DNA from 3 places in the Martinezella sp. CNPSo 3964 genome. Region 3 is predicted to be linked to each of the others. Evidence: predicted binding sites of a transcription regulator. Region 3 holds the regulator's gene; each other region holds the start of a gene.
What was found. The regulator LexA, encoded in region 3, represses DNA repair genes until DNA is damaged. The targets are predictions, from matches to a motif close to TGTTCNNNNTGTGTTCNG.
Positions count from the first base shown of each region.

Region 1: AC13Q5_RS21225 (ATP-dependent helicase) is a predicted target of LexA. The motif match lies at 1,546-1,563, and genes of this name have one in related genera.
Region 2: AC13Q5_RS05680 (PA0069 family radical SAM protein) is a predicted target of LexA. The motif match lies at 1,572-1,589, and genes of this name have one in related genera.

Region 1 is NZ_JBXSOW010000007.1:34,348-37,625, reverse strand. Features, by position in the region: gene AC13Q5_RS21225 (ATP-dependent helicase) at 1-1,469, opposite strand, end outside; gene AC13Q5_RS21220 (SMP-30/gluconolactonase/LRE family protein) at 1,746-2,621, shown strand; gene secD (protein translocase subunit SecD) at 2,845-3,278, opposite strand, start outside.
Region 2 is NZ_JBXSOW010000001.1:1,155,066-1,158,343, forward strand. Features, by position in the region: gene moaB (molybdenum cofactor biosynthesis protein B) at 1-372, shown strand, start outside; gene AC13Q5_RS05670 (hypothetical protein) at 405-719, opposite strand; gene AC13Q5_RS05675 (glycosyltransferase family 2 protein) at 900-1,418, opposite strand; gene AC13Q5_RS05680 (PA0069 family radical SAM protein) at 1,659-2,816, shown strand; gene rnhB (ribonuclease HII) at 2,935-3,278, shown strand, end outside.
Region 3 is NZ_JBXSOW010000001.1:194,515-197,792, forward strand. Features, by position in the region: gene AC13Q5_RS00970 (VOC family protein) at 1-538, opposite strand, end outside; gene lexA (transcriptional repressor LexA) at 958-1,680, shown strand; gene AC13Q5_RS00980 (ComEC/Rec2 family competence protein) at 1,661-3,278, opposite strand, start outside.

The DNA of each region.
Region 1 (3,278 bases), on a different contig from region 3:
CCGGCCTTGCCGCTTTTGACCTCCCGCATCGTCTCGACGAAGGCGGTCCAGTCGCCTCCGGTGCGGGGTGGCGGCGGCAGTTCCGTCAGCGCCGTGATCGGGCTCGCCTCTTCGGCGATCTGGTCAAGCACGCGCTGCGCCGTCGAGGGGCCGACGCCGGGCAGAAGCTGCATCAGGCGAAAACCCGCCACGCGGTCGCGCGGGTTTTGGGCAAAGCGCAGCGCCGCCAGCATGTCCTTGACATGGGCGCTGTCGAGAAACTTCAGCCCGCCGAACTTGACGAAGGGAATGTTGCGCCGGGTGAGCTCCACTTCCAGCGGGCCGCTATGGCTCGAGGTGCGAAAGAGCACGGCTTGCTGTTTCAGCCTTGCGCCGCCCTCGCGATTTTCCAGCACCTGATCGGCGATGTAGCGCGCCTGATCGGCCTCGTCGCGCACTGTCACCAGCCGTGGGCGCTCGGTGCTCTGCCGCTCTGTGCGCAGGTTCTTGGTGAAACGCTCCGAGGCAAGATCGATCACGGCATTGGCGGCGGCAAGGATCGGCTGTGTCGAGCGATAGTTGCGGTCGAGCGTGACGATATCGGCCGAGGGCGTGAAGGCCTTGGGGAAGTCGAGGATGTTGCGCACGGTCGCCGCGCGGAAGGAATAGATCGACTGCGCATCGTCGCCGACGACGGTCAAGCCTCGGCCATCCGGCTTCAGGGCAAGCAGGATGGAGGACTGCAGCCGGTTGGTGTCCTGATATTCGTCGACCAGCACATGATCGAAGCGGCTGCCGATATCCTCGGCGATCAGCTGCTCCTGCAGCATATGCGCCCAGTAGAGCAGCAGGTCGTCGTAGTCGAGCACGTTCTGCATCTGCTTCGCCTCGACATAAGAAGCGAAAAGATCGCGTAACTGCTGCTCCCACATGGCGCACCAGGGAAAGAAGTCGCGCAGCACGCCGTCGAGCGGCGCTTCGGCATTGACGGAGCGCGAGTAGATCGCAAGGCATGTCGCCTTCGTCGGGAAGCGGTTCTCGGTCTTGGAAAAGCCGAGGTCGTGGCGCGCCAGATTCATCAGGTCGGCGCTGTCTTCGCGGTCGTGGATCGTGAAGGCCGGGTCAATGCCGATCTGTTCTGCGTAATCCCGCAGCAGGCGTGCGCCGATGCCGTGGAACGTGCCGCTCCAGGCAAGTGCATCGGCGGTGATGCCGGCATTCGCTCCCAGTACCTCGCGGCAGATCCGTTCGACACGGCGCCCCATCTCGGCGGCGGCGCGACGGGAGAAGGTCATCAGCAGGATGCGGCGCGGATCGGCGCCTCTAACAATTAGATGCGCAACGCGATGAGCGAGCGTATTTGTCTTGCCGGACCCAGCTCCGGCAATGACAAGCAGCGGACCGGCGATATGACTGTCGCCCGCAGTCGTGCCATGCTCCACCGCCAGCCGTTGCTCCGGGTTCAGCTTTTCCAGATAGGCGGCGGTCATCAACTCTCCTGGATGCCTCGGGCAGGGAATGTGAGCGCATAATGCGCGGCGAATCGCAGTTGCGAAACCATATGGGCGTTCTATGGATGTTCCGAATCGGTAAAGCCTGTCAAGATTGGCGCGACCTGCACGCAGATGTGACCTTTTCTGCAAGAATCTTATTCTGATTTTGGCGGATGCGGCTCGAAAAGGACTTTCTTCGTGCTTATGTATCGTTTTGGCGCGGCAATTTGAGTTTTTGGAGTTTCGCAGTGCGTAGAGTGAAGGTTTCAGAACATGAACGAAACGATTGCCACTGGCCTGCGTCTGCCTAGCGGACTGGTGGCTTTGCCAGACGGGCGCCTTGCGCTCGTCGAAATGGATGCCAGTCGCCGTTATCTGAAGCTCTATGATGCGGGCGGCGCGTCCCGAGAAGTTTGCCGGCTTGGCGGCACTCCGAGTGGTATCGCCGCCGATGGCGACGGATGTTTCTGGATAGCCGGCGGACCGGAAGATTCTCTCGTGAGGCTTTCGCCGCAGGGGCGGGTCTTGCAAGTAATAGAGGGCAGTGCGGACGGTCCGTTTCTCCATCCGAACGCTCTCGCCTTCGGGCCGGATGGCCTGCTCTACATGACCGATTCCGGTTTCCGCCTGGCGGATCTGCTGGAAGGCGGCGATATCCATCCCGATTTCTTCAAGGCTGCCTATAATGGCTGTGTCTATCAGATCGATCCGGCAGAGGGCCGGGTCATTCGTGTCCTGGCCGCCGGTCTGCTCCTTGCTGGCGGCATCGCATTCGATGCCGGTGGATTGCTCTACTACAGTGAGACGCTGACGGGAAAAATCTATCGGCAGATCGTCGGCGGGCGGCAGGAAATGTTTGCGCGCTCGATGACATCGCCAGCCATAAACGCGCTGCGCGGACCATCCGGTTTGGCCTTTGACCGCAGCGGCATGCTCTATTGCGCCATGTATGGCCTCGGTGAAATCTGCCTGATCGACACCGAGGGCAAGATGGCCGGCCATATCCGCACCGATGGCGCACGGCCAGGAAACATCGCCTTTACCGCCGATGGAAAGCACTTGCTCGTTGCCGAGCAGGAAAAGGGTGTTGTGGAAAAGATAACGGCGCCGCGCCCAGGCCTGCCGTTGCATATGCCGACCATATCCTAAAGCATGTCGCGCAAAAGTGTGCAGCGGTTTTGCGATGACGACATGCGCAAAATCAAAGACCTAAAGCGCGAAAAGCGAATCTGAAAGATCGCGACGCGCTTTGAGTCGCTTTGCGACCCGACGAATCCGCGTCTCGGCGCCTATCTCGCAAAACCGCTATATGCTTTGTTCGGCTGGCGGACATGCCCGGCCTCCGGGCATGTCTTTTTCGAATGTTTACCGCTTATTCGGCTGCAGGAATCTGCTTGTCCTTGCTGGACTTGTCGTCCGCCGACTTCGCATCGTTGGCGGCCGGCTTGGCATGGCGGCGACGCCAGTCGCCGAGGAACAGCAGGATCGGCGCGGCGATAAAGACCGACGAGGCGCCAGCGACGAGGATGCCGAACACCATCGGGATCGCGAAGCTGGAGACGGCGCTGCCGCCCCAGATCGCCATCGGCACCAGCGCCAGGAAGGCGGTGGCGTTGGTGTAGAGGCTTCGCGCCAGGGTCTCGTTGATCGACTTGTCGATGATCTCTCGCAGGGGCATCGACTTGTAGAGCCGCATGTTTTCACGCATGCGGTCATAGACCACGACCTTGTCGTTCACCGAATATCCCACAAGCGTCAGGATCGCGGCGATAGCCGTCAGGTTGAAATCCAGGCCGGTGATCGCAA
Region 2 (3,278 bases), 960 kb from region 3:
CAGGTGGAAGCCTGGACGAAGGACGATACAGTCGATGTGGTAATTACCACCGGCGGCACCGGCTTTACCGGCCGCGATGTGACGCCCGAGGCGCTCGAACCTCTGTTCGAAAAGCGGATGGACGGCTTTTCCGAGGTCTTCCATCGTATCTCCTATGACAAAATCGGCACGGCGACCATTCAGTCGCGGGCGACCGGCGGTGTGGCCAACGCCACCTTCATCTTCGTGCTGCCGGGTTCGCCTGGCGCCTGCAAGGATGCCTGGGACGGCATCTTGAAGGCGCAGCTCGACTACCGCCACATGCCCTGCAATTTCGTTGAAATCATGCCGCGCCTCGACGAGCATCTGAAGCGCGGCGCAAGCTCCAAGTAGGTCCTAAGCGCCTGTAGGGCGTTATGCGACTGCTACGCCTTCTGCCCCGGCAAAACAGGAATTGATTCCCATTTGTCGCCACTGAGAATGATGCAGCTGCGGCCGGAAGCGTCGCTCATCAACAGTGTCCAATTGCCGCTCTCGGCCGCATAGATCTCCATGACCGTATTGGAATCGAGCTTGCCGACAGCGGAAAGCTTTTCCGAAAGATGATCGCCGAGAAAGGCGACGATATCGACGCGCTGGGCGCAGGCGAGCGTTACCTGGGAGGCGGCGACGCCAGGATAGAGGATCGATGTTGCCACGAGGGCCGTTGCCGTGAGGCGGGTGAGCATCGTGCGTTTCATGACGCACCTCCTTTCGCCGGTATCCCGGCGGACAAGGAGTGCTCCGCTAACCTGTTCCGCCGCGTATCGGCATCTTCATGGTCGGCCCGACGCGACACGCGAGAGGTGCCGCCATGAGAGAATTATCGCAGCTATTTGCGGCTTTTCAAATGGAATCTCGGTTCAGGTGGATAACGGAGCCTATCGTGCCGCCCGCGCCACCCAGGATGGGATGAGCTCGCTTGAAAGCCGTCGGCCCTTCTGTCCCTTGGCGAATTCGGCCAGCCGCATACCCGATCGGGCAACAGCTATGGCCTGGTGCTTGGAAAGCAGCAAACCCAGCTCCAGCGGCTCCGTGCGACGGCCGATTCGCTTCAGAAACGGGCGGCGATAGCCGCGCGATGCGGTAAAGCGCGCAGGCACCTTGTTCAGCGAGACATATTCGGCAATCTCATCGATCCAGCCCGCTTGCGGCCGCGCACCGGGCTCGACCAGCAACAGCCATTCGCCCCTCGCAGACCGCAATATGTCCTTGATATCCCATTGCGAATAAAAGCGGCAGCCAGCAGCATCCGCCACCTTCGATGTGCCATCCCTGGACCCGTGATCAAGCACGACCACGTCGCTGACCAGCCCTTCGACCGCGCCTGCCACCAATGCCGCCAATGTCTGCGCCAGCTCGGGTTCGTGATCCTGGCATTCGATGATGACCGTCAACATTGCCCATTTATAGAGCGGCGCACAATTTATTGCCAGCACCTAACCTCAAGTCCGAGCGTTTAAGACAAACATCATACGCTGACGAAATTTCTCCCAGCCGGCATCGCCAGATGCCTCTCCCGAATGCGGTGGAAAGTGACCATCCCGGATTTTTGTTCTTGCAATGTTCTCGTTTGTCGGATAGGAATTTAATCATCTTAGACGCGGCATGCGATGGCATGAGCCGCCCTGGAGCTACCGATGAACGAGCAGTCCCTTGCAGGGCAGGCCGCTTTCGCGCCTGCCAATACGGCAGACGTTGCCAACGCTTTGATCGCCGATTCTGGTCTCAGGGTCGACGTCGAGCGCCGGCGCGGACGCGGCGCGGGGTTGAACCCGAGCGGCCGGTTCGAGCCACAACAGCGCGAGACCTTCGACGATGGTTGGCAAAGTTGGGAAGAGCTGCCGCCCTTCAAGACCGAGGTGCAGGTGGAAAAGCCACGCACCGCCATCACCCGCAACGAATCGCCCGACATTCCCTTCGATCGATCGATCAACCCTTATCGCGGCTGCGAGCATGGTTGCATCTACTGCTTCGCGCGGCCGACACACGCCTATATGGGCCTGTCGGCGGGACTGGATTTCGAATCGAAGCTGTTTGCCAAGCCGGATGCTGCCAAGCTTTTGGAACGCGAATTGGCAAAGCCCGGCTACAAGCCGCGCGTCATCGCCATCGGTACCAATACCGACCCCTATCAGCCGATCGAGAAGGAATGGCGGATCATGCGCCAGATCCTCGAAGTGCTGAACCGGGCAAACCATCCGGTTGCCATCGTCACCAAATCGGCGCTGGTCATGCGCGATATCGATATTCTGAAAGAGATGGCCGCCAAGAACCTTGTGCGGGTGGGCCTGTCGGTGACGACACTCGACCGGAAGCTGGCGCGTGCGATGGAGCCGCGTGCCGCAACGCCGCCGCGGCGGCTGGAGGCGATCCAGGCCTTGAGCGAAGCCGGCATCCGCACCTCGATCATGGTGGCACCGATCATCCCTGCGCTTAACGATCACGAGATCGAACGTATCCTCGATGCCGGCAAGGCCGCCGGCGCGCAGGAGGCAAGCTATGTGATCCTACGGCTGCCGCTGGAGGTGAGCCCGCTCTTTCGCGACTGGCTGCTGCAGCATTATCCGGACCGCTATCGCCACGTCATGTCGCTGATCCGCTCGATGCGCGGTGGCAAGGATTACGATGCGGAATTCGGCAAGCGCATGAAGGGCGCCGGCCCTTATGCCTGGCAGATCAGCCGCCGCTTCGAAATGGCGACGCGCCGGCTCGAGCTTACGCGCCGCAATATCGCCTTGCGCGACGACCTGTTCGTGCCGCCCGACGGCAGCGGCGTGCAACTGTCGTTGCTCTGATTTTTCTATTCTACCTTCCTTGCGTGGGTTCCCTGTACCCGCTGGAAAAGCCCCCCGGTTCGCCGCCATGATCCACCGGGGGCTTGCAGGAGATCGGGTGGTGTGCGAGCTTCGCCGCATGTCACGCCGTGCACCACCCGATTCTCCAATGCTGTTCGAGGACGTTCCGCTTGTCCCCACTTTCGAGCTGGAATTGATCGCACGGCGCGCCGGGCATTGGCCTGTTGCCGGAGCTGACGAGGTCGGCCGAGGACCACTTGCGGGGCCTGTCGTTGCTGCCGCCGTCATTCTCGATCCGGAGCGCATCCCGAATGGACTGAATGATTCCAAGCAGTTGAGTGCGGCTAGGCGAGAAGAACTGTTCGTCGAGATCCTGGCGACAGCAACGGTCTCCATCGCTTCCTCGAGTGCAACCCGTATCGACACGACCGATATCCGCAAGGCGAGCCTGGATGCCATGCG
Region 3 (3,278 bases):
CGATGCCGGTCACACCGTTCTCGTGACGCTCGAGCACGCTGCGGTCGGCGGGCAAGGCATTGATGCGCTGACAGCAGAAGGCGAGAAAATCCGGCGCGCGCAGATCGGCGGCGAAGGCAAGACGAAAGCCGGCCATGGTTTCCGTTCCGTCCGGCATCTTCATGGGACGGGAGAAATCCAGCATCTGCCCCGCCGAAATCGCAGCCGCTTTGAAACGCCCGTCATCAGCCACCGCATCATCCGTGCCGAACACCACGGCCGAGAAGCCATCCTCTCCGACCCGGAAGCGAAAAGCCTGGTCGCGCGCAACGAAAACATTGCCGTCCACGATGCTCTTCTCGCACTGCTCCGGAGATGCCACGCCCAGAGGTTCGAGATAGGTTTTGTCGGCAAGGAAAACGCAGGCATTCTGCGTGCCAAAGGGATGGCGCGCATCCGGAGCCACCGTGAAACCGAGCTTGCCGAGGCGTTCGCGCGCCAGAGCGATATTGACGGTCGGCAGTACGAGATGATCCAGCGGATGCGGGGACGAAATCATGGTTCCTCCTGTTTGCCTGCGGCAACAGATTTGCGCCCATCCCTCGCGCAATTCAAGATGGAAGCACGGAGCGCCCGAAGCGCACGACATGAACCGAACGCAATCTCGCAAACGTGATTGCTGATTCTCTCCTATAGCCGGCTTATTCGGTGACCCACCACATTCATCCAAGTCTTGAGCATACCGGCCGAACGACAAAGCCCTGGAAGCAGGCAGAGCGGCATTTCCCATATTTTTCGTTGGGTTAGCGCAGACATAGCGCCGCGATGCTCCGAGCCTATCCATTCGCAAATGGTAATTATTTAACTGGCCCAACAAGGCTTTACCGAAATTTAAGTACTTGCGGAACACATATGGAACATATAGTGTCCGTTCTGGATTTGTTTCACAGCTTTTCTTGATTCTGGGGTTCCAAGACGATGTTGACGCGCAAGCAGCAGGAACTGCTTCTCTTCATTCACGAACGCATGAAGGAATCCGGTGTGCCGCCATCTTTCGACGAGATGAAGGACGCACTGGATCTGGCATCCAAATCCGGCATTCACCGCCTGATCACGGCGCTGGAGGAGCGAGGCTTCATCCGCCGGCTGCCGAACCGGGCCAGGGCGCTCGAAGTCATCAAGCTTCCCGATGCCTATAATCCCAGCCTGCAGCCGCGCCGTGGCTTTTCGCCCAGCGTCATCGAGGGCAGCCTCGGCAAGCCGCAGCCTGTTGCCCCACCGGCTCCGCCGAAGGTGGCAAATGATGATCACAATGGCTCGGCGTCGGTGCCGGTGATGGGTCGCATCGCCGCCGGCGTTCCGATCTCAGCCATCCAGAACAATACGCACGATATCACTGTACCCGCGGACATGCTCGGCTCTGGCGAGCATTATGCGCTTGAAGTTCGGGGGGATTCGATGATCGATGCCGGAATTTTCGACGGCGATACGGTCATCATCCGCAATTCGACGACCGCCAATCCCGGCGACATCGTTGTCGCGCTTGTCGACGATGAAGAAGCAACACTGAAGCGCTTCCGCCGCAAGGGTGCCTCGATCGCACTGGAAGCCGCCAATCCTGCCTATGAAACCCGCATCTTCGGACCGGATCGCGTCAAGGTCCAGGGCAAGCTCGTCGGCCTCATTCGTCGCTATCACTGACCGGCGAATTGTCAGCGGCTGGCGACACCCGCGCAAGTGGCACGTCGAATTTACCGGTGCGCCAATCATAGGTTCGATGCCTGGTCCATGGCCGCTGCGGATTTTCGAATGCAGCGGAGATAATGGGTTTGTCGGTGGTGAGCGCCATTTCGATAGATCCGGTTTTGCGCAATGTCGCACCGGTTATGAGCATCGCTCCGGAGCGGCAATGATCCAGTCGCAATCGAATTGGCGTTACGACGATGTTCGCCGTATCGCAGGCTGAGGGCAGATAGGCTGCGTTCTCGATCGTGACCAATATCGCGCCATTTTCGAGCATGGCTGCACACCATGCTCCTTTCTGGCAGGCAAAACTGCCCTGCATAGTGCGATCCAGGGCTTCCTCCATTGCCTTGCGGACGGCCTTCTGTTCTTCACTGTTCAATCGCTTATGCCGATCCGTCTTACTGATCTGTGGAAGCCGGCTATCGGCAGGAAGCATGGTCGGCGGCTGATGCTCGGCTGCAACCAATGCCTTTTGCCATTGTTCGAAAATGAAGGCCTGTGGTCTCTCGCGATTGGTGGCTAATATATCGTCCTGGCGCAACGCGACCAGGACGCCATCTTCGGAAATCATCAGGTCGGGTTTCGGTACGCCGGATCCGAATGCTGCCAAGCCCACGGAGGAGAGCAATAATAACAGACCCAGATGGCGCAGCCGGGTCCGCAAGATGCTCATGATCAGGAAACCGACAATGAATGTCGGCATCAGCCAGGCTGGTTGGCGGCCGAAGGTAATGTCGCCTCCCCAACCGGCGACGGTTCTTGCAATCACGATGACGAGCTCAAGCCCCTCTCCGGTGACTTTCCAGAAAGGTCCGTCCAAGCCGAAAGGCATGAGCAGCATCGCCGCCATGCCGAACGGCATGACGATGAAGGAGACCACCGGCATGGCGGCAAGATTCGCCGCAAGGCCATATGTCGCCAGCCGGTGAAAATGCTCGATCGAGAAGATGGCCGTCGACGCGCCGCCGATGAATGAAGTCGACATCACGCCTGCGAAGAAACGCGTGGCGAACAATAACGGACTTAACAGACGAACGCGCGACAGAATGCTTTCGCGATGCCGCCGCCGCTTCCACAGCGAATAACCCGACACCAGTGCCAGCGTCGCCGCATAGGACATCTGGAAACTCGGGCCGAGCACTTGCGACGGCGATAGAACAAGAATGATGATAGCTGAAAGTGCGACGTTGCGCAGACTGATCGATGGCCGATCGAATAGCACGGCCACCAGCATGATCGCCATCATGATGAAGGCACGCTCGGCGGACACGCCAAAGCCAGAGATGAGGTAATAGGCCGTTACAGTGAGAAGCGCGCCGAAGGCTGCGAATTTCTTGGTTGGCCAAGCCTGCGCGACACCGGGAAAGAGGCTGAACAAATAGCGTAGGCCAACATAGAAAATGCCGGCCGACAGCGCCATGTTCAGGCCGGAAATCGCAATAATATGGGTCAGGCCGGCAATTCTCAGCGCCTCGGTCGTATCCTTGGAGATGGCACGTCTCTCATCGGTGACAAGTGCTGCAGCAAAAGCGCCGGTATCTCCCGGCAGGGTT